DNA from 3 places in the Metabacillus litoralis genome. Region 3 is predicted to be linked to each of the others. Evidence: riboswitches for the same ligand, from Rfam matches in the RefSeq annotation. Region 3 holds a riboswitch; each other region holds the start of a gene.
What was found. Region 3 has a riboswitch for cyclic di-GMP ahead of D9842_RS06315 (EAL domain-containing protein). Riboswitches for the same ligand answer to the same signal wherever they lie in the genome.

Region 1 (8,245 bases), 1.1 Mb from region 3:
GTTCAAAACAGGGTTGAAGAGATTTTCAATCTTGTTTCACTGTTAAAACCAGGTCACCTTGGTAACGAAGCATACTTTACAGAGGTGTTCTCCGCTAAGGAGCGTTCTCTGGAGGATCATGAACATTTACGTGAATTAATTAACAAAGTAATGATTCGAAACCGTCGTGGAGACACCGGCATTGACTGGCCAAAACGGAATGTTGAAACAGTTCCGATTGAGTTTTCCGAAACCGAGCAAAACCTTTATGACACGATAACAGCTATAAAATCGTCTTCACAATATGCAGCAAATGCATTTTCGATCATGACACTCCAACGTGAAGCGTGCAGCAGTCGTGAAGCCGTTTATATGACTTTGAAAAAAATGTTGGATTTGCCGGAAGAAGAGGAAGCTGCTCTACCAAATGAGGTTATTAAAGATATTATGATGGCGATAGACGGTGTAACACAAAACTCAAAAGCTCTGAAAGTTGTAGAGTTAATCAAAGAAATTGACGATAAAGTTATTATCTTTACTGAATACCGTGCTACTCAGTTTTATTTACAATGGTTTCTACAACAAAACGGTATCAGCTCTGTTCCCTTCCGCGGAGGTTTTAAGCGAGGCAAAAAAGACTGGATGAAAGAACTATTCAAAAACCGTGTTCAAGTACTAATCGCAACCGAAGCCGGTGGTGAAGGGATTAACCTACAATTCTGTCATAATATTATTAACTATGATTTACCATGGAATCCAATGAGGCTGGAACAACGGATCGGACGTATCCACCGCTTAGGACAAGAACATGACGTAAACATCTACAATATGGCAACAAGAAACACTGTTGAAGAACATATCCTGACTCTTTTATATGACAAAATTAACTTATTTGAAAAAGTCATCGGAGATCTTGATGAAATTTTAACTCGACTAGAAATCAAAAACTTTGACGAGCATATTCAAGACATTATGATCAATTCAAAAAGTGATCGGGAAATGAAGATTAAGATGGAAAATTTAACATCCATTCTTGATTATGCCCAACACTCACAAGAACAACGAAAAGCGGCTAGTGGTGACAAATAAATTTTTCTGAAAGGTGGCGAAAAGCATGCAACAAGAGCAAATTCACAGCTATTTAGAAAGCTTCTTCACAGCCAATTCCTGTGACATCATTGAAAAAGGCCAAGGCTACATGACCGTTCAGCTAACCATTGAAATGGACAAGGAATTAATGAACCGCCCTTTCTACTGGCATTACCTTGAAAAAACTAACGGTGTTCCAAACCCGATGAAGCTCACACTGATCACAGACCAAAATCGTGCTCCAAGTGATCTTAAAGGCGAGGTCATGCACTTCGGTGCCCCCCGCCTTCACCAAATTTTTCGTTCGACAACAAATTTAGGTAGCTATATCCGACTTTTTGAGCAGGTCAAAGAACCAGGTGGAAACATCCCACTACACCCTTGGATTGGTGTTAACATTATAGTTTCCTATCAGTGTGACATGAAAAAAGATCAGCTCTATTCGATTGGATTACATTTGGTAAGTGGGACTTTAGTAGAAAACTTTCAAGAAAAACTTGAGAAATTGGAGCTAACACCGAAGATCCCAGACCTTTGTTTTACCATGACACCGTTAATCAAACCCCAAAGTGGACTTAAACGGATTGAGCAGTTTATTATGCAATCTATTCATGAACAAGATCATTCCTGGGCGGATAAAGCACGCGAAAGATGGAATGAGGATTTGAAGCTTTTGGATCATTTTTATGAAGATATGGATGAGAAGCCCGATTGTTATGAGGTGGAAAAGGAAGCGTTGAGGGAGCTTTATGAACCGCAGATCAATATTTCGGTCCAAAATGGAGGGGTTTTTTATTTGACTCCGCAGGGGATATTTAAATAGTATTACGAAATGACAATCGGTACCGATTGTCATTTTTTGTAAAAAAGTAAATTTTGTTCGACAAAAATTCAATTTTAGACACGACTTCTTATATTAATAATATGTAAACAAAAACCCCTTAACATATTATAACCCCCCCTAAACAGACAACAAATCAGGACTAATTACCCGTTTAATATTACAGTAAAATTAAAAAAACCATCAATTAAAGAAATTTTTCCTTATCGACACCATTCTGCACACTTTCTAAAAATTCCCTTTTATAATAAGAATAGTTAATAAGACAGACATTTTTCAAGGACTTTTGCAACGTTAGGTTAGTCATTCAGTGACAATATAATCAGTTCAAAGGCAAACCTATTGAAAAATAGGGACGCAAAGTCACAGATCTTCAGTATTAAAAACTAAGATGGCTGGGCTGCCTGGAATACAGGAGTATTTTAGGAGGATGAGATAGTTGAATAATGAAACGATACACAATCTTATTAAAGACAGACAGCTTGACCACGAATGGGTTGAATTAATTTTAGAAGCATTGGAAATTGGTATTAGTGTAGAAGAAATTAAAGAATTCTTTATTAAGATGGGAAGTCCTGCTGTTTAACTCATTCTTACATAAAATTTTTTTAGAAAACCGTTCTCCATATCAAACAAATCCCTTCTTTATATGTTATAATAGCATTATTAAAGGAAGGTGACTTGACGTGATTGGCCCACGAATTAAAAAATATAGAACCCAAAAAAACCTATCATTATCCGAACTAGCAGAACGAGCAGGAGTTGCAAAATCATATTTAAGTTCGATTGAGCGCAATCTCCAGTCAAATCCTTCTGTTCAGTTTCTGGAAAAGGTGTCATCTGTACTCGGTGTATCGGTAAATACCCTCCTAAATGAACAAAATGAAACGGATCCCGAAGAACTTGACTTAGAATGGACAAAACTTGTTCAAGATGCGATGAAATCCGGTGTGTCTAAAGAACAGTTTAAGGAATTTTTGGAGTTTAACAAGTGGAGACTTCAGAATGATCCTGATAAATGAGGGCATGGTTGGTGGCTTAGGCTGCTGATTGTGCTTTTTTGTTTTTATGTTGTTTGTTATAGTGAACGAAAAATATATCCTTCTTTTCTATAATTCCATCCTTTCTACAGAATATACTTGTCGAAAATTAGGACTTTTCTTTTAGTAATTAGATATATATAATGTTATTGAGAACAACAAAGTGTATAACGAACTATAACAAGCAGATTTCATCACTCTGTTTGTTCTTTATAAAGAATAAACAGGAGGTGAGAAATAAATGACCCTAAAAACAAGTGATAATCGTCCGTTGGTTTTGGACCATCAGGCGATTCGGTTTGAGACTGCTCAGAGTTGGAATCCTGGAAAAGGTAATACGAACCATCCCGGAACAGGAAATGATGGAGTAAACTGGCCAGGAAATAATCCAAATCCTACTCCAGGAGGGGCTGGAGCACCTGGTAAAGGTGCTGAGAATAGACGTAAGTAATATCAATCTTTTCAGGAGGTCTTCTTCTTTGACCTCCTATTTGGGAAATGAGGAAAAGTTAAAATGTATTACTCACATATAAAAATAGCAGAACACAAACTGGTAGTTTCTAGTTATTCAACTAAAATAGTAAACTTAGTTAAGGAAAATTTTATGGATGAAATTAATGAAGATATTAAACCAAATCTCTCAGTCCATATAGATGATGGATACGGGATTCCATTCAATGGGTATGAAGTATCCATTACCAAAACCAAAGAATACATTTCTTTTAAGCGTTCTGACTACATTATCCGCATAGATAATTTATACAGAAACGCAATGATCTGGGTACATGATGAACTTGCTTTAAAACATGCTTTAATGAATTTGTATAGCTCTTTTATCGTCTATCATAATTGGGGAATCCTACTTCATTCTTCTTGTGTTATTGATAACGACAATGCACATATTTTTTCCGGACATTCTGGTGCGGGGAAATCTACAGCTGCAAGACTTTCTTCACCAAGGGAATTATTATCTGATGAGGCATCTATTATTAAAATTTCCCCTGACAGTGTAACTGTCTTCGATTCCCCTTTTAGAAGTGAATTAAATAGTAAATGCATAAATACATCATTTGAGTTAGGGAGTATTCAACTACTACATCAATCTCTAAAGAATAAAAGAGAACAAATACAAAAATCAAACAGCATGCTACATTTAATGGACAAAGTCTTTTATTGGGATGATTCTCCCAAGGAGACTACTAAAATCTTTCATTTGCTCCATTACCTAGTACACCAAGTACCAATCTATGACCTCCATTTTCAAAAAAACAATACCTTTTGGGAGATGATCTCATAATGACACAGTATATCAAAAAAAGTGATTATGAAGCTGTTCAGCTTGATGATCAGTGGATTATATTAAATACAGACCAATTTACAGTAACAAAATTAAATGATTTGGGTGGATATTGCTGGTCTTTACTTGACTCACCTCAAACTGTTGAAAGGATGACGCAATTGATTGAGGAAAAATATATTTTAGATAATAACTCCCTTTCTTCTAGTATACAAGAATTTCTACAAGAGTTAATAGAATATGGATTGGTCCAACATGCAGTTTAATCAAGATACTGTCGAGTTATTACTAATAACTATAAAAAAATACGGTTGGATAGATCTACCCTCGTATGGTACTAGCATGTACCCTTACATAAAAAAAGGAAACATATGTCGATTTGTTCATTTTGATGAAATGAACGTTAAAAAAGGAGACATTTTACTTTATCATACAAACTCTGGTCAATTAATAGCCCATCGATTACTTTCTGTTCTAAAACAAGATAATAATCAGAAACAATTTGTTTTAAAAGGTGATACAAATCTATGTACAGATGAGCCTATTAATCAAAATCAAATAATAGGTAAGCTCATCACAATCCAAACTACAAAAAGTAAGAAATACACAAATAAGTTCCCCTCCATTGCCTGGAGCAAGTTCATATTATCTTTTCCAATTGTTTCAAGGCTACTAAGATACTATCTGTCAGTAGAATATCAATACAAAAATCGTTCGGGAGTCTCTACATGATAACTGATAAACTATCATCTATCTTAAAGGAAATAAATTTAAAAGGAATCAAGAGAACCTTTCAGTTATTAGGTCCATATATCCTTTCTAGCTGGAAATCGTATACTGGACTTATCGTTATTTTATTCGCAGATATTTTTTTAACTATCGGTTTTGCTTGGTTCTTTGGAACAATTACAGATGCAGCAGTATCTGGGGAATTCGATAAAATTAAATCCTTACTGCTTGTTGTATCAATCCTAATTGTTAGCAGCCAAATAGTTACCTTTTTTAATACCTATTTAGAATCCTATGTAACAAGTAAAATAAAAAGAGATCTAAAGGAATATGTCCTAAAACAAATTATGTTGTTACCCACTAGTAAACTGTCAAAAATCCGTACTGGTGAACTAATGACTCATTTTACAAATGACATTAATTGTATTGATGGTGTAATTGGTAGTAACCTTATATACCTTATTCAACTTCCACTAATATCAATAGCTGTGTTTATTTATATGCTCCAAATTAATTGGCAATTATCAGTGCTTAGCCTTTTTATCATCCCCATCGCAATAGTCGCTGGTGGGATTTTTGGTATTCTTATTAGAAATAATAGTCGAACAATTTACAATAAAATAGGTGATATAAATAGTCAGCTCAATGAAACATTTCAAGGAATACCAATTATCCGCTCATTTCTTATTGAACGATTGTTTTTAAGGAAATTTTATGATCAAAACCACTCTTTGTTTGACTTAGAGATGAAAAACGCTAAACTACGTGGGACCTTTTATGTTGTTGGTGGTCTGATTTCGTCTATTACTTACATTATAAGCCTTTGTTTAGGAGCTTTTTTTGTATCTAATGGACAAATCACAGTTGGTTCTCTTCTAACTTTCGTAACCCTAATGCAACATCTAATTAGTCCTCTTACAGGGCTTGCAGGCTTATGGGGAAGCTTTCAAAGCTCAGCATCTGCTGTTGAACGGATCTCAAATGTACTCGATATTCAACCAATAAATAAAGAGCTCCCTACCTATGTTGATTCAGTTAAAATACCTAAAACTATACAGTTTAGTCATATTTCTTTCTCATATGAACAAGAAATGCAGATTTTTAATTCACTAAACTTAACGATCCAAACTGGAAAGGTTATTGCATTTGTAGGTCCTAGTGGTGCAGGAAAAACAACATTATTTCACTTACTTCAAGGATTTTATCAGCCACAATCCGGGCAAATTTTAATGGATAACACTCCCATAGATCAACTATCTTCCTCTCACCTCAGAAGTACTTTTGCTCATGTCGCACAAGATACTTTTTTATTTAGCGGCACTATTAAAGATAACCTATTACTCGCTCGACCAAACATTAGCGAATTAGAAATGATCAATGCTGCGATAGCTGCTAATATCCATGACTTCATTATGTCACTACCCGAACAATACAACACTGAAATTGGTGAACGTGGAGTAAGACTTTCCGGAGGACAAAAACAAAGAATTTCTATTGCCAGGGCAATATTAAAGGATGCTCCAATTCTATTACTTGATGAAGCTACATCTGCTTTGGATAGCGAGTCAGAGTTTAAGGTGAAAGAAGCATTGGAAAGATTGATGAAGAAAAAAACGACTTTAGTCATTGCCCATCGTTTATCAACAATACAACATGCTGATGTAATTGTTGTTCTTGATAACGGTGAAATCGTTCAACTTGGTACACATGAAGAGTTAATGCTGCAACCTGGCTTATACAGAAGACTAACAGAGACTCAATCTTTAGCACAGGAAATATATAAAGAGAACAGCGCTATATCTATATGACAGAAGGAGGTGCATAAATGTGATTAAAAAATTTATTGAAGATCTTTATTATGAATCTTCTCTCCCACTCAATTATAGTAATAAGGAATATAAAGAACTAAAAGCAGATATAATCCATTTCAATCTAGAACCCACATTTCTTTCAATGTTAAAACATAATAATATAATAGATACGATACCAATAAATCTCAAAGACATGCTGCTTAAAAAGTACAATCAACAGTTCATCCAAAATTTACTCATTAAGAACCAAACCCAAATGATACTGTCCGCATTTGAAGAAAACAATATTTTTGTGATCCCACTTAAAGGTCCTTTCTTCTCTGAAAAATACTTTAATGACTTTGCTGCAAGATCATCATCAGATATTGATATCCTTATTAAGGAAGATCAAATTGATGAAACGATAGCGTGTATAAAAAAACTGGGATTCATTGTTGAGGAAAATAATGATGAAGAGCATTTCCATCGTACATTCAGTAAAACACTTCCAGGATCAACTATTCCACTGTTAATAGAAATTCATTGGAATATAGTAAGAGAAAACACCTCGGCCCTATCTATTGATGAGTTATGGAACCAGTCTATACCAATAGAAAATTATCAATTTGTATTAGAACTATCTACAATTCATGCATTTTACTTCATCATTTTACATGCTTGGCGTCATAACTTAGACTCACTAAAGCATTTTCTAGACATCATTCAAATGATTAAAATTCATGGTAATGATTTAAATTACGAATCACTTTTTAAAATAGCCAAAAAACATAAAACACTCAAACGAGTTATACGAACACTATCAATCGTATATCAGCAGTTCCCCTTTCTAAATAATATATTGAAGCTGCCAATTACAAAACAATATGGATCATTATGGCAATACGAATGGATTCGGGAAGGGAAAATAGATAAAAAGAAGATATATTTAGATTTTATAGACTATCAGTTTAGAAGTTATGATACCTTTTCACATCGACTCATTGCGTTGCTTGAGTGGCTTTTTCCTTCTAAATTTGGATTGGAAGGAGAACTGAAGGGTAATAAAATGAGTTATTTGAGATTATTTAAACAAAGAGGGAAAGGAATACTTTCGTCTATATCAATAAAAAGTAAAATTTAAAGGAAAGGATTAAACATGATAGTCATGTTGACCTTTCCTTTTTATGTAATTTTGTCTGACCTACATATAATATCCTAAAATAATTCGATTTTCTAAATTTTATAAGAAACCTTGGACCTTGACATTTCTTTAAAATCATAGTGCATTTGATTGTTATTAAAAAAGGATAATTCTGGTTTATTACTTGCAATAATTGCTTTCATTTTGGTTAAGTCAGAATTACAAGTTGGACACAACCATTCCCCTATTTTACAACTGCTGTAAGACGAGCGATAACATCGATTACAATGTTTTTTATACATATCGAGGTCTCCTATTTAAATTAATTTTAGTTCTCAA
Region 2 (8,245 bases), 2.0 Mb from region 3:
AGTCTTGAAAAATACAAACAAGGATATGCTCGTCGAGGTACACTTATTGCCCAGTTGCAGCAGTTCTTAGAAGAATATCCACTCATTCTTTTCCCTAGTTCAACGGAGCAAGCATTTCTCCAAGATGAAGATATAGAAAGTGTTTCTGCGAGTAAACGCTTATTAAATGCCCAGTGGCCAATGGTGTCTGTTCCTGTATTAGGATTCCCAGCTATTTCAGTACCTACCTCTGTAACAAGTGGATTACCGAATGGTGTCCAACTTTTAGGGAGACGTTTTCGTGAAGATACTTTATTTGATGCTGCGGAGATAATAGAAGCACGGTCAAACATGGCAACTCCGATTGACCCTAAATTTTAACAAAAGCAAATGTGTATTTTTAAAATAAGTTAGCTAGAAAAGAAAGGAAGGTAGAGGATGAAAAATCAACTGTCAAATTCATCACGTCTCTATGAGTATCGACTAGTCATTCTTATCTTTTTTGCATGGGGTTTCTTATTTTTAGATAGATCAGCATTGTCCTATATAATCCCTGCTATGGTGGGAGATTTGGAATTAACAACTGGGCAAGTTGGACAAATCAATATGTGGCAAACAATCGGATTTGCTATTTCAGGGCCTATAATTGGTATGATTTCTGACAAAACTGGAAAAAGAAAGCCATTATTAATTGCAGCTATCCTGGCAACCGCTGTATTTTCTGCATTATCAGGGCTTGCAAACTCGTATCATTCTCTGTTAATCATACGATTCTTGGTCGGTGTATGTGAAGGACCAATTTATCCGTTGGCTATGTTAATGATCGCTTCTGCATCTTCCCCGGGACGCTTTGGACGAAATGCAGGCATCGTCAATGCGGGAGTCGCTGTTATCGCTGTTGCTCTTGGTCCAATTCTTGTGACTCAGACTATTTCTATGCTTAATTGGCATTGGGCGTTTGTCATCATAAGTATTCCTAGTTTAATTTTAGGATTACTAGTATATCTGTTTACTAATGAAATAAGTCCTGACAAAATCCACCAAACTGAGCAAAAGCAAAAAACAAGTTTTACCGACATTTTCAAATATAGAAATATGTTCTCTGCATGCTTATTGCAATTTTTGGTATGGGAGGTATTTGGATTTTCTATTCATATGTACCACTATTTTTGACTTCGGTAGGGCAGATGTCTATTGAAAGAATGGGAATGATAATGTCTGCAATGGGGCTTTTGGGAATCCTTACAACGATTGGTATACCAATGTTTTCAGATTATTTTGGTAGAAAAAAGACATTGATTATTTTCGCCCTTTTAGGAGTATTAGCTCCACTTGGTTTATACTTTTTCCCGGTCAGTACTTTCGGGATTATCCTCTTAATGTTATTCGGTGGAATGTTGGGAACTCTAACGCCTATTTTTTTTAATGTCATTCCTCAAGAAACGGTACCACCACATCTAACTGCAACTTCAGTCGCTATTATTATTGGAGTGGGCGAAATCTTTGGTTCCTTTATTGTAGGGGGTTCAGGTGCTTTAGCTGACGTCCATGGTTTCTCTTTCGTCATGATTGTATCCGCGATAGCGACTTTCCTCGTAGCTATCATAAGTTTTGGACTTATTGAGACTAATCAAAGAGTCAAGAAATCCAGCATATCTACCGTTACCGTTGAAAAAATAGCCGAAACAAAATAACAAGCACTTGGCAAAGGGTCAGGACTGCCTGTCGGGTAAGGTCCTTATGAACTAAGAGGGCTACGGCTTGTACTCTATTAAAAGCGAGGGTCTATTTCATAATAGTTAACTAGGAGGAGTTGATTCATCTTGTCATCGATTGGATTAGAATTTGTATTTCATGCGTATGTGACGATTAGCAAAGAATTAGAGATTGGCCCAGTCTCAACCGGTATTCGGAATATAGCACCGATAACAGGAGGAACTTTCGAAGGAAAAAACCTAAAAGGAATAGTTGTTCCAGGTGGAGCTGACTGGCAGTTAATTAGGGCAGATGGAATAATGGAAGTAGAAGCTAAATATACACTAAAGACAGATGACAACGCACTTATCTACGTAATGAACAACGGGATCATAAACTTACAAGAACTTCCACCTACTGGTTATGCTAGAACTTGCCCAAAGTTTGAGGTTTCACATGACAAATACACTTGGCTGTGCAAATCACTGTTTGTAAGTACGATTACCCCTATGGTAGATGAAGCTACACCTATGACACTAGAAAATAAATCTATGCTAAGTGCCGTGTCTGTTAATTTTTACCGTGTAACGTAAAATGAGATATTTAACGGCGATGATACATCCATGTATTCAAGAAGGGTTGTAAATTAGTAGATCTTCAATTAGACAGTAATGTTTTAATAGTTTAATGTAACACTGTTTGCTTTGAAATGTAACATCTCTTTAGTTACCTCGGTTTGATTAGCAAAACAGCTTAAAGTGGATACGCACAATTCAATATCTTCTTGAATGTTCTCTTTATGGAGTGTAGCTTGATGCTCACTCCTTTTTACTTTTAATGCATAATCATTTCAGAAGATTCATCTACAGCATCTATACCATAACCCGGAAGGTGTCCCAAAATCTATACTTATGACACCTTCGTTTATTTATCGGAATATTCAGTATTATTATTTCCGTATACCAATTATGAGAAAAGTATGATATATTACTTAGGGCTATATATCTAATTTAATATAGGCAAACTATTTGAAAAAATAGGACGCAAAACTATAGGGACTAAATACTAGACATAAGTATAAGTCAGCCAGTTGCATTTCATTCAATTACTACGGGGATTGTGTGATTCTTTTGGGCTACTTCTTATTGAAGTAGCTTTTTATTTTTAGGCTATTTTATAGCTTTATGTTGATTTTTCTACTTTGTTGATTGAAGTGAATGGTATTAGACTCCCTGACTGTCAGCAAAAACGATTTCCTTCAGTGAAAGCACCAACCAAGTTTAACAAAGATTATTTTTAAAAGAGTTAAGCAATTTGATGATATAGCCGATAGAATACTTGTAGCAATTTTTTGTTATTTCGCAATAGAATTTGATTAATAAGTTAAGGGAAGTGTACAACAATGAAGAAATGGTATTCTAATATATCATTAAAAACAAAAAGTATTTTATTTAGTATCATCACGACTACTTTAGTTGCTATTTTAGTAACGGGGGTAAGTTACTTTGTTAATTCTAAGTTTATGTTACAGAATCTTGTAACAGATGCTGAACAAACTGTTGAAACGTGGTCACAGGATATTGATCCTAAAGATGTAATGGAAGTAATGGAAACAGATGATGAGAGTAGTGAAGCTGCTCAGCGTTTGATCAGTCATTTTGATCAATTATCAAATTACCAACCTTCAGTTGCACAAGGTTATATCTTTGGTACCGAGCTGGAAAATGGTTCAGAAACGAGTTTAGTTGCTTCACCAACAGAATTATTAGACATACTTAAAGCGGAAGCGGATTTAACAGTTGGGGATATGTATGGTCAGCCTGATAATATTGTCAAGCTAGTAAAGAAGCTTACGGCTGAAAAGGAAATAGTGGTTTCTGATATTTACTCAGATGGTTTAGGAACTTGGATTACAGTTGCCAAACCATATGTGGATGAAAATGGTGAGGTTTATGCTTATTACGGAATGGACTTTAATGCACAAAGCTTTGTCGATAGCCAAAGAAATATCTTAATGACTGTAGGAATTATTCTATTAATTGTCGTTTTAGTTATTGCTGTGCTGGAATATTTCTTATTAGGAAAACTATATAAACCGATCGGTGAGCTTGCTAGTGGGATCGAATCTGTCACAGCAGGTAATTACGATGTGAGATTAAAAGAGTCGAATGATGAGATAGGTAGGGTAGCAGTAAGCTTTAATGTGATGGTTGATAATATAAGAAGTTTAATTAATTCGATTGGATCTGCTTCGAAGAATACGTCAAGTAACTATGACTCATTGTTCACTTCTGTAAGTAATACTAGTGAAAAAATGGATCGTATTACTACTGACGTGTCAGAAATGTCAGGAAGATTTGAATCTCAAAGTGGATCTGCTTATGAGATTTCCTCTTCATTACAACAATTGTCTGCTGGAGTAGAGACAGTGGCTCGTAATATTTCTAATGTTAGTGAAGGATCGAAAGAAACTGAGAGTCTTGCAATGAAAGGGAGTGACTCAGTTGATCAAGTAGGAAAACAAATGGGATTGATTAATCAATCGTCTCAAAACTCCGAAAAACTTATTCGAAATCTTAATGAACGTTCTAATGAAATTCATTCGATTGTTGGTCTGATTACAAGTATTTCTGAGCAAACAAGTCTTTTATCCTTAAATGCTTCCATTGAAGCAGCAAGAGCAGGGGAGCATGGGAAAGGATTTGCAATTGTTGCTGATGAAGTGAAAAAGCTAGCTGAACAATCAAAAGGTTCTGCAGAAAAAATTAAATCATTGATAGATTATATACAACAAGAAACAGAAGAAGCTGTTATTTCAATTAATGATGGGGTCAAATACGCGAACGCTGGTGTGTCTCTTGTAAAAGAGACAGGAATTCTTTTTGCTGATATTCTTGATTCTGCGCGCAATGTGTCTGCTCAAATGGATGAAATATCTGCAGCAACAGAACAAATGTCTGCAGAAAATCAACAAATTACAGCTACTTTTGAACAGTTTACAGATTTAACAACACAAAATAGCGATACAGTTATTTCATTAACAGATAGTATCAAGGCCCAGAAGGTTTCATTTGATACAATTGTTGATTCGGCACAGGATATGAAAAAGGTAATTGATACTCTTGAAGAAGCTGTATCAACTTTAAAAGTATAGTACTTAAAATTCTTTATTATTCACTAGGCCTATAGGGAAAAAGTCTCTATAGGTTTTTGGTGCTAAAAACTTTGCAGAGGGATCATTTTAAAAACTAAGGTTATTTTCAAATAAATAAGTAGGATGTGTTTATAGATGACAACATTAGTCAAACAAAAGCCTGTGAAGGTACTATCAGTAGAGGATGAGAACTTATGGTCAGGAATTAATCATACAGACCAATTTTTCCCTACTAATATAGGCTTACATAATGTTTTTGTGGAAACAGCTACCATGTATCCAGAGCATATAGCTGTTTCAGATGGTCGAGATCGAACAATTACGTTTAAGGCTTTAGACGAGAAATCGAATATGGTTGCTAATTATCTGATTTCACAAGGAATTCGAATTGGCGATTACATTTCGGTTTTTATGGATCGAAGTATTGAAGCAATTATTGCGATGCTAGGAGTTATGAAGTCTGGGGCAGTGTATGTGCCATTAACACCAGAAAATCCTGAGGAACGTAATCAATATATTATTAAGGATTCCTCGAGTAAGCTTGTACTAACATCTAAAGAACAAAAAGATATTTTAGCTAATTTAATGATAGAATCAGCCGTTCCTTATCTATCTATTGAAGATATTTCAGAAGAGAATACTGCGCCAACGGTCGTTGTTGAAAATTCTAACCTTGCTTATATTATATATACTTCAGGATCAACTGGTACGCCAAAAGGAGTAAAAATTCGCCATGAAAGCATTGTTAATTTTGGTTATGCATTGAAACGTGAATTTGCTATTTCTCCATCGGATGTATTAGCACAATTTTTTATGTTGTCTTTTGATGCCTCTTTTATTGAAGTGTGCACAATGATCTATAATGGCGCAAGATTACATTTCTTAACAAAAGAGGAACGTGTTGATGTGTCTGCATTTGCTGAAACTGTGCAGAAATATGGAATTACCCATGTTATGGCTTTTCCAGTCACTGCATTAAAACAGTTTTCTACTTATGCAAATGAAGATGATACGAAAAAAACTCACTCCTTAAAAATGATTGGTGTTGGAGGTGAAGCATTAACAGGTGAAGTGGTTCGCTTATTTCATAACAAATTTAAGCATGTTCAACTTGTTAATTTATATGGACCCACAGAAGCAACTGCTGCTGCCTCTTACTATCGAGTAGACGGGGAAAAGGATAGTAAAGTAGAAAATGTACCGATTGGAAAACCTTTTTCAAATTATAAGTTTTATGTTGTAAATGATGATTTGGAGTTGAATCCAGTTGGGGTTGAAGGAGAATTGTTAATTGACTCCATTTCTGTTTCAGAAGGATATCATAACTTACCTGAAAAAACAGAAAAAGCATTTGTTAAAGTTCCTTATTCCGATCGAGTTGTTTATCGCACTGGTGATAGAGTGAAATTATTGCCATCTGGTGATATTGAGTTCTTAGGACGTGTTGATCTGCAAGTCAAAATAAGAGGCTATCGGATTGAATTAGGAGAAATAGAGAATAGAATGTTTAGAGCCGATTTTATTGAGGAGGGGGCAGTGGTTCCAAAGGAAGTAAATGGTGATAAAGTCCTTGTTGCTTACTACTCAATAAAAGAAGGTCATCGTGCTACAAAGAAAGAAGTTATAGATATTATTTCAGACGGTCTACCAAGCTATATGATTCCTACTTATTTTATTGAATTGCCTTTTATTCCATTGTCTCCTACACTTAAAGTCAATCGCAACCATTTAATTACGTTACCACTAGAGAATTCAGCTTCATATGATGAGGATAAGAAGAAGCCTTCTAATAAAGTAGAAGCTAAGCTCCTGAAAGTGTGGCAAGAGGTCTTAGGGATAATGAATATTGGGGTTGACGAAAACTTCTTTGAGTTAGGTGGTCATTCCCTTAAGGTATTAGGTGCGTTAACTCTTCTGAAGAAAGATTATAAATCATTGAAAATAAATGATTTCTTTACGAATCCTACTATTGAGTCATTATCACAGTATATTTTAACAAATCAAACGAATGAAACGAACGTAAATGACTCTTTACAATTTAATAAAAAAATTAAACTTATTGAGCATCCAATAACTTTATCTACAAATAAACAAGTTCAACTGAAAGAACAAACAACTATTCTTTTAACTGGAGCTACAGGGTATTTGGGGTCTCATATTTTATTAGATTTGTTAAATGCTTCTACACATGTGATCTATGTATTAGTAAGAGCATCTAGCGAAGAAGAGGGATGGTCTAAGGTTCAATCAACATTAAATTACTATGCTACAACGGGATCACTGGATGATGAGAATATTCATAAGAGAATAAAGCTCCTTGTTGGAGATTTTAGTAAAGAGAATTTAGGGTTAAATGTGAAAGATCATAATAAATTGGGACAAATTGATTCAATTATTCATTGTGGTGCAGATGTACGCCATTTTGGGAGTGAAGAATCTTTTACAATGTCCAATGTTGTAGGAACAGAAAATCTACTGCAAATTGCTAAAGATCAAGGATGTCGTTTCCACTATGTTTCAACGATCGGAATTCCGGAAGAACTGGCTTTAGAGGGATATTGGGACAAATTCATAACGTCTGAAAATATTTCAGATGCACCTGATCTTCCAAATCTTTATACGAACAGTAAATTAAAGTCTGAGAAACTAGTAGAAAAGTTTTATCATGAAGGCATACCAGTGACAATCTATCGACCAGGTAACGTAACTTGTCATTTTGAATCAGGTAAGTTCCAGACAAACATTAATTCTAATGCTGTCTATCGCATGATTAAGAGTTTTATATTACTAGGTAAAGCTCCAAAGGTAGATGCAAATATGGATTTTGCGATGGTTGATATTGCTAGTAAATCAATTGTTGCATTAGCTTTAGATGATCAATCTGTTGGAAAGGTTTTTCATATTTGTAATCCTCATAATGTGTCATATGCAGACATGTTAAGCAGTATTAAGTCGTTTGGTTATCCTATTGAGCTAGTTGATCTAAACGTCTATGAGGACTGGTTATATAATGATAATCCGAAAAATCAAGAGGGATTAGAGTTGGCGATGGCAGGATTAGAGGGTGATGGAGCAAAGAATTCACCTTTAGTATATGCATGTCCTGCTACAACAAATGCGCTTAATAAAAAGGGCATTATCTTTCCTATTCCTGATGAGGATTTCATACATCGTATGTTAACACATGCGGTCGAAGTAGGTTTTTTACCTATTCCCAAAGAGATGGAATAGTATGAGGGATGTAACAAACCCATTAATTTATACGGCAGAAGCAACCTATAGTAAGATGATATATGATGAGTTATACCGTCATGCCTCTTTTTATGAAAAGAAGTATCTTGAGAAATATCAGCTTTTTAGGCAAAAATATGATTCATTATTAGGAATCTTTTTACTTAAAATGATTCAAAAAGATGA
Region 3 (8,245 bases):
TGCAAATGGGGATTTGACAATTATTATAGAAGAAAACTCAAAAGATGAAATCGGTCAATTAGCATCATCATTTAATTTAATGATCAGTAATTTACATAAAGTAGTGACAAAAACTAATGATACATCTGCTAAAGTTGCTTCGTATTCAGAAGATTTTAAAGTTAGTACCGAACAAAGCAGTGCTTCAGTTGAGCAAATATCAAATGCCATTCAAGCTATTGTATCTGGTTCAGAACTACAAACAGCGAAAACATCCGAACTCTTTAAATCTTCTAAATTAGTTAGTGACGAATTAAACAATGTTGCAGCTTCTATTCAAACGATTTCCGATTTAGCTAATGTAACAAACGATAAGGCAGATTCTGGATTAAAGTTAATAGATGAAACGATTAATAAAATGGATACAATACAACATTCAGTTCTGTCCTCTTCGCAAAAAATGAATACTTTGGGAGAAAAATCTAAGGAAATCAGTCAAATTGTTTCCTTAATAACTAACATTGCGGATCAAACAAACTTACTAGCTTTAAATGCTTCAATCGAAGCCGCACGAGCTGGGGATGCAGGTAAAGGATTTGCTGTAGTGGCCGAAGAGGTTAGAAAGCTAGCAGAGGGTTCCTCTAAAGCCGGTGAAGAAATTAGAAAATTGGTAAATGAGATACAACTTCAAACCACTGAGGCTGTTGATTCTATAAATAGTGGGACGATCATTGTCGAAGATGGAAGAGGCATGGTTTATAAGAGTGGTGAAGCGTTTAAAGACATTGTTCAATATGTTCACAACATAGGAAATAAGTCAGACTCAGCAATTAAAGCTATGGTCATGGTTGATGAGAGAACAAAGACAACGACCGAAAGCATCAGAGAAATAGATGACATTGCAGTGCAAGCCTCATCTAGTGTCCAAAATGTTGCAGCTACTGTAGAAGAGCAATCTGCTTCAAATGAAGAAATCACTTCTTCTGCCCAGTTGTTAAGTGAAATGGCAAATGACCTAAGAGTAGAAATAAGTAAATTTAAAATTTGATTTTTCCGAAAAAACAATCATTACTCTAATAGAGTTGATTGTTTTTTTATTTTCCATTCATTACAGCAATAGATTATTATGTCTGCTAAATATTTGCTGTATCGAAGAAGGCTTATTTTCTCCTCATTCATAACCTAAGAGTGAATTCACCGATCTTTGTTACAAATGCTCAAACAGTCAAAACGCTATCCCTATTCATATCAAATGATTGCCTAATCCTATCACAAGCACTTACGTAATACGAGAAGCCTGTATTATAATAAGTATAAGGTCAAAAACTATGACGTGAAACTTATGGATGAACTATCACACAATCAAAAGCAAGAGCTCGTCAACCTGATAAAACGTCATTCCGAACTGAATGGTTTGCATGAAACTGAGTAAGACGAATTCTAATGAACCATATCTATCTCTAACAATAGAGAGCAGGCGCATTCAGAAGGTAGTGACTGCCTTTGAGCTTTAACTTATCAAGATAAAAATGAAAACTTATTTAAAGAGGGATAGCATGGTAAAAAGCAAACTAGCACTCATTGGTTCAGCTGTGATTTTATGTATATGTATGAGCTTCTATTTTCCATATCCTACTAATAAAACAATTGACGCACGGGCTTCATTCATGATGTTACCAATTCGAGACCAAGATGGGTACGTTGTACTCGGAATCATTGGATCTTTCTTGTTTATTCTGGCAATGATTTTACTTGGTATTGGTTTAAAGAAATATCGTGTAAGAACGATGATCATCGTTATATTGGTCTATTCAATTCTACCAACACTTTTGATTACCATGTATCAAGAAACCTTAGCTAAGGGGATAGCAGCCATTTCGTATGATGGAAGTGGTACCTGTCAATTTGATCATGTGAGCGAAGATCTATTAAATGGGGAATGCTCAATCGTTTTGCATAATCGCAGCAGTGAATCTGTTTCATTTGAAATAGAATTTTTAGATTCTTTTTTCCCTGAAGATGAAGTACGAATGGAGTCGCTCATGAATTTGAATGGCCCTCACATATTTACAATAGAAGGAAATAGTGAAGAAACGATTGAAGTAAAAGCGTTACTTGACCTAACAGATGTGCCGAATCCTATTGGTGGGGGAACCTCAACGGGTATTCATATTAAGTTAATAGAGGGAGAGGACATTCGCATTTTATAGTTAATCCATATGATTCTTCTGTGTTTCTAGATAAAGTATCCAGCTCTTAGATAACCAATAATGAAAGGGTGAATGATAGATGATCGTTCATTTTAAAGATAGTCAATTATTTTATGAAACGTATGGAGAGGGACATCCTATTCTTATTTTACATGCTATGGGAACAGATCATCGCTCCATGACAGCCTGGATCGAGCCTATTTTTCACAATATGAAAGGCTTTCAGCGAATTTATATAGACATTCCAGCTCACGGGAAAAGTAAGATTGGGAAAAGTCTAAAGTCTACTCAAGATTTCTTAGATATAATTCTTTCTTTTATAGAGACTGAGTTAAAAGTTCACACATTTTCGTTAGTAGGTCATTCTTATGGAGGGTATTTAGCTCAAGGAATTTTTAGTAGAAAAAGAGATTCCGTAAAGAGCTTGTGTTTACTTGCACCTGCCATCCATAAAAAAGAAAGAACCTTACCAATAAAAGTGGTAAGAGAAGTAGATGAGGATGTATTGAAAACAATAGATCCCGAGGTTAGAGGTGCTATTAACACTTTACTTGTTTATCAAACAAAGGAAAATATTGAATCCTTTCTCCGTACAATTCAGCCAGGTCGTTTATTAGCAGATCGCGAGTTTCTTTTGTCTAATTGGAGGGAAGAGGGGTATTACTTGAAGAATGACCCGTTTAGCGACATGAACAATTTACATACTCCTACACTTTTTATTTTAGGGAAACAGGATTCTATTTGCGGTTATCGTGATTATCTTCCTTTTCTGGATATGTTTTCTAATCTTTCCTTTTCAGTCCTTGATCAGGCGGGTCACTTGATGACGATTGAAAAAAGAGCGGTCGTTCAGAGTTTATTTAAAGACTGGTTACTATCTAGTAAACTAAAAAAAGAGATATCCGAATGAGGATTTCTCTTTTTTGCTTAGAACCTATTCTATTATTCTAGAATCAAGCTCAATAACATGTGCAAATAAACCGCCAAATTGACCTTCATTCCAATAGATATTCACCAAATACTCATAGCCACCATGCTCAAAGCCAATAACACTGTTTTTCCCAACCTCGTATGGTATCTCGATTTCATAGTATTCCTCTTCTACAGGATCTGCCTCTCCGCCTTTGAATAGAACACGAATCGTATTAGCTGCGTCTTCAACCACCTCAACAGAAATGACTCTTGGTCCATCAAAGGTATTCATGTCAGCCAATTCCATTTCTAGGATGTGAAGATTACTCGCAATGTTTAAGTAAATAGATTCCTGTTCGATTTTTTCTAGAAAGCGATCAATCAAAATAAATCGATCTAGAACATAATCAACATTCACTTCATTTTTAGCCAATTCTTGTTTTGCCCGTTCCAGTTCAATAAAGGCAGATACAGGATAAATAATTCTGTTTTGCTCTAATCTTGCTGGATTTACAAACTTTTCACGAAAGGCATCACGATTTGGCTTTCCATACACTCGTGAAACAACTCGGTCTAGCTTTTTGATTTCTGCAGAGAGATTGTTATAAAGAATAACTGTCTCATGATTCATGACAAGAGAATCATTGCGTTTTTTAAGCTCTAATCTTTTTGCCTCTACAGATTGTCCAACTTTTAAAGCATCAATATAAGTGGCTGATTTATCAATTTGTTGTTTCACATTACTAGATAATCTAGCTTCTAATTGAGTTTTAGCTGTGCTTTTCTTTAAGGAAGAAACAATAGTGACTGCTTTTTGATAATAAGTTTTCGTATCATTATAAAGCTTCATATCTATGTCTCTAATTCCATTGTTTCTTTCCACAGACATTTGCCATTTTAATGATCCTCCATAGCTTTCTGCTTTCTTCACAGCAAGTTGGGCTTCATTTAACGTTGCTGCACTTGCATTAATAGGGTAAAACGCTACAAATAGGAGAAACATGAAACCAATTGCGCTTCTAAATACCTTCACTCTGTGTTCACCTCGAAATAATAGTTGTAAAAGAAGTATAGTCATTTTTGAAAGCCCTGTCTTTATGAAATTGGAACCATTTCCATGCATGTTCGACATAACGTTCCACAAAACGATTCTCATAGTTAAAAAGGACTATTTTTTACAAGGTAAACATGATAAAATAAATGAAATAATTAAAAAAAATTCACTGAAAAGGCAAAATCATTGAAAAATGATGACGCAAAGCTACAGACCTACGGGGAAACCTATGGTGGCTGAGTTTCCAAAGGAATAACGATTTAAGGTTATTTCCATTTGGAAGTAGCCTTTTATTTTTATAAAGCTTTTATTTTTAATTAAGTGGGGGATTGCTATGCTAAAGATTGGTCGACTACCTACAACCACACTTTTTGTATCCGCTTTCATTTATTTCACTTGGAAGATCTTTATACATGATCCTTTACTAGAATCTTTAGGACTTACTTTCGTTCAAATCATTGTTGGAATTCTTAGCTTGATTTGGCTCATAAAAGCTTATAAAAGTATGAGTAAGAAAAGTAAATACTTTTGGCTTTTATTAGGAATCGGTGTCATTCTGACAATACTATCAAATACTTTATGGTTTAAGCACCAATTGTTTGAAAGTACAACCCTGTTTCCTGATAACTCTTATTTCATTTGGCTTTTAGCTTATATGTTCTATTTATCGGCCTTGATTTATAAAGTAAGAGAATTTAGTCTTATTGCATCAACTAGCTCCTACATATTTAATATCGTTGTTTTTATGATATCAGCTACAGCCGTTAGTGCACATTATTTAATAAGACCGAATATCTTAAAATCGGAATCTTTTATCATGATTATCACAAATATTGCCTATCCTATTATAAGTTTAAGTATATTATTTGTTATAACGATTCTTTACTATTTAATTCAACAAGTTAAACAAGAAGAGAATATGTTTTTATATCTTATTATTGGGTTCTTTTTGCAAGTAATAGCTGATTCTTATTACGCATATCAAGCGACGATGGAAACGTATCAGCCTGGAGGTTTGTCGGATTTTCTATGGATGGTGTCAATCTTATTGATAGGAATTGGAGGCTATTACGCTAAGAATAATAGGGCCGAAACAAGATTGCACATTATGAATCCATTCGATACTAGAGAAAGAATTTTTCCATACTTTAGTGTAATCGTTCTGATTGTTTTAGTTACACATAGTTATGAATGGAAACTAAATCTTCTTAGTTTAGGTTTGGTCATTGTTATGAACTTGATTATAGCTCGCCAACTTAGAGTTTTAACTAAAAATAAAAAGCTTGTGGAAGAGTATAAATTTTTGGCTTATCATGATCCATTGACTGGTTTAAATAATCGAGCTAGCTTTCAAGAGGATTTAAGTGAAAGATTGAATCATGCTACTAATAAAAGCATGGCTGTCTTATTATTAGACCTTGATCGATTTAAAGTAATAAATGATACACTAGGACATTATCGCGGAGATCACGTTTTGATAAAAACAGCAGAACGACTTAGCGACGCTTTAGATGATTCTGCTCAAATTTATAGACTAGGCGGAGACGAGTTTGTCATCATCGTTTCTGAAGGTTTAGAAGAACAATGTTCAATGATAGCCCATAGGATATTAAATGAATTTACGCAGCCATTTCGAATAGATGAACATGAAATTATCGTCACACCAAGTATAGGGATTAGTAGATATCCTGATCATGGAGATAATGGTGAGGACCTTCTTAAAAATGCTGATGCTGCCATGTATCTAGCGAAGGAAAATGGGAAAAACAACTTTAAATTTTATAACACGGAACTAGAAAAAATAAATACTAGAAAAATGAAAATAGAAAATGAACTGCGATGTGCTATCGAAAAAAATCACTTTTCTCTTTCTTATCAGCCAAAGGTAGATTTAGAGACTAATAAGATCAATGGCATGGAAGCGTTGCTGCGTTGGAATCACCCTGAATTAGGTATAATTTCGCCTGTTGAATTTATTCCCATTGCGGAAGAAACAGGACAAATTATCTCTATTGGAGAATGGGTGCTAAAGACAGCATGTAAGCAGAGTAAAGCATGGCAGGAAAAAGGCTATCCATCTTTATGTGTTTCAATCAATGTTTCTGTAAGGCAACTTAAAAATAAAGATTTTGTTGAAATTGTCAGTCAAGCTCTACAAGAGTCAAGGCTAGAGCCACAATTTTTAGAATTAGAAATTACAGAAAGCATTATGCAAGAGATAAATGTTAGTATTCATATTTTAAATCGTCTAAGAAAGTTAGGAATTAAAATTTCTATAGATGATTTTGGAACTGGATACTCCTCCTTACATGTGCTTCAGCAGCTACCGATCGATACGATAAAAATTGATAAGTCTTTTATTAAAAATCCAGACGATCATAACCAACAGATGATGATCAAAACCATTATTGATTTGGGAAACAACATGAATTTAAATGTTGTAGCTGAGGGAATAGAGAAGGAAAATCAAGTAAGAATTCTACTTGAAAATGGTTGTAAAATTGGACAAGGCTATCTCTTTTCACAAGCAGTGAATTCAATCGAGTTTGAAAAGAAATTTTTAGAGAAAATATCATAACGATTTCCAAAGCCACATTCATCGCGAATGTGGCTTTGGTTGTAGGTAGTGTCTTAATCCGCAATAACTAATCCTAAGATTGCCGCAAATTGAACGGCCTGATAGGAAGAAACTTTACAGCCCTGAAGATCAGATAATGACACAGTGAGTGAATCAAAGGAAGACGTACTAATATCTATTCCTTTGAGAGATGTGCTTTCAAAGCTTGCACTGTTTATGTTACACGTTGTAAAATCGACCTTTTTAAATTTGCATTCATAAAAATCGGCGCTTTCTAATGATGTATCTTGAAAGATGACTTTTTCTAGTTTTGAATTCCCAAAACCTGATAAGTTAAGTAAATTATTTTGAAAGTGAACATTTCCAAAGCTAGATTCAGTTAGATCTACACCAAGTAGCTTACAATTTTTAAATTCAACTCTGTGTATAGAAGAAGAATTCATTTTTGCATTGGAAAAATCACAGTTTTCAAAAATAACATCTGTGATATCAATTTTAGAAAAGTCTGTAGAGTTAAACTTGCAATTTTTAAAGAGCATCTTATAAAATCGAGCTCTAGGAAGTACTTCATTATCAAATAAAGCATCATTAATTTGACACATTTCTAGTTCTAAGTCTTCTTCATAGAAAATATCAGTAAAATTTTTCAATGGTAAGCTATCTTGATTTTGTATTTTAGGTGATTCAATTTTCATTATTAAAATTCCCTCTCTGAACTATGGTTTTTATCTTTTTCCCTTATTTATAACTTTAAAATAAAGAAGATAAGTTTTTAAGTCTTTATTTTTTTGTAAAAATGTGGACAAAGGCGATTTTTAAGAGATAGAAAGAGGAAACCTCCCATGTAAAGTATGGGAGGTTTCTACTAAGAACTCTATTTTTTTACAGCATGAATATAATGAATTGTCTCAAACGCAGACAAATAATCTGAACGATTACTAAAAAATTGCTGTTGTATCGTTTCAGGTGATAAATGCTCATAAATGAGTAAACCAGACTGTTCTAACATTTTCTCCATTTCTTCATAAGTAAAAGATGATTTCATCTGTTCACCACTAGCAGATGCCATTTTCACCATATTTTGAACTCTATTAAACTTTCCTTTTTCTTCGAAAAGATGTTCATCTCCATAATCAAAAACGATGGAACTTCCTTGAGGGACTTTACTAAATAATGTAGAAATCAAATTAGCATTTTCTTGTTTTGTTAAATAATAAGAAACACCTAACAGACTAAAAAATGTTTTATGTTCAGGATGAAACCCTTCTTTCACAAGACTTTGTATCGTAAAGTCCTTTGTAAAATCACCCGGAACAAAATGAAGAGTATCTGGAATTTCATCATTTGCTAACCGACTCTTTTTATTTTCCTGTGTTGCAGGATGATCAACCTCAAATACTTCTAAATGTAATTCCTGGTTTCGCAGACAGAAGGAATCAAATCCAGCTCCTAAAATAACATATTGTTGAACACCTAGAGCGATTTCATTTTTTAATACTTGTTCACAATAAG

Region 1: it holds a riboswitch for cyclic di-GMP, as region 3 does, so the genes downstream of both, D9842_RS12190 (anti-repressor SinI family protein) here and D9842_RS06315 (EAL domain-containing protein) in region 3, are expected to answer to the same signal.
Region 2: it holds a riboswitch for cyclic di-GMP, as region 3 does, so the genes downstream of both, D9842_RS22090 (methyl-accepting chemotaxis protein) here and D9842_RS06315 (EAL domain-containing protein) in region 3, are expected to answer to the same signal.

Annotation. Positions count from the first base shown of each region.
Region 1 covers NZ_CP033043.1:2,449,191-2,457,435, forward strand. The annotation lists gene D9842_RS12180 (DEAD/DEAH box helicase) at 1-1,068, shown strand, start outside; gene D9842_RS12185 (YqhG family protein) at 1,094-1,891, shown strand; cyclic di-GMP riboswitch class I at 2,232-2,317, shown strand; gene D9842_RS12190 (anti-repressor SinI family protein) at 2,349-2,495, shown strand; gene D9842_RS12195 (helix-turn-helix domain-containing protein) at 2,596-2,931, shown strand; gene D9842_RS12200 (hypothetical protein) at 3,191-3,400, shown strand; gene D9842_RS12205 (hypothetical protein) at 3,554-4,246, shown strand; gene D9842_RS12210 (PqqD family protein) at 4,246-4,512, shown strand; gene D9842_RS12215 (signal peptidase I) at 4,487-4,978, shown strand; gene D9842_RS12220 (ABC transporter ATP-binding protein) at 4,975-6,783, shown strand; gene D9842_RS12225 (nucleotidyltransferase domain-containing protein) at 6,803-7,906, shown strand.
Region 2 covers NZ_CP033043.1:4,513,137-4,521,381, forward strand. The annotation lists gene D9842_RS22070 (amidase family protein) at 1-360, shown strand, start outside; gene D9842_RS22075 (MFS transporter) at 418-1,152, shown strand; gene D9842_RS22080 (MFS transporter) at 1,107-1,673, shown strand; gene D9842_RS22085 (DUF3237 domain-containing protein) at 1,803-2,267, shown strand; cyclic di-GMP riboswitch class I at 2,683-2,772, shown strand; gene D9842_RS22090 (methyl-accepting chemotaxis protein) at 3,077-4,828, shown strand; gene D9842_RS22095 (non-ribosomal peptide synthetase) at 4,964-8,059, shown strand; gene D9842_RS22100 (4'-phosphopantetheinyl transferase family protein) at 8,061-8,245, shown strand, end outside.
Region 3 covers NZ_CP033043.1:1,313,910-1,322,154, reverse strand. The annotation lists gene D9842_RS06335 (methyl-accepting chemotaxis protein) at 1-1,027, shown strand, start outside; gene D9842_RS06330 (hypothetical protein) at 1,536-2,189, shown strand; gene D9842_RS06325 (alpha/beta fold hydrolase) at 2,269-3,099, shown strand; gene D9842_RS06320 (hypothetical protein) at 3,124-4,134, opposite strand; cyclic di-GMP riboswitch class I at 4,322-4,404, shown strand; gene D9842_RS06315 (EAL domain-containing protein) at 4,490-6,733, shown strand; gene D9842_RS06310 (pentapeptide repeat-containing protein) at 6,787-7,428, opposite strand; gene D9842_RS06305 (class I SAM-dependent methyltransferase) at 7,608-8,245, opposite strand, start outside.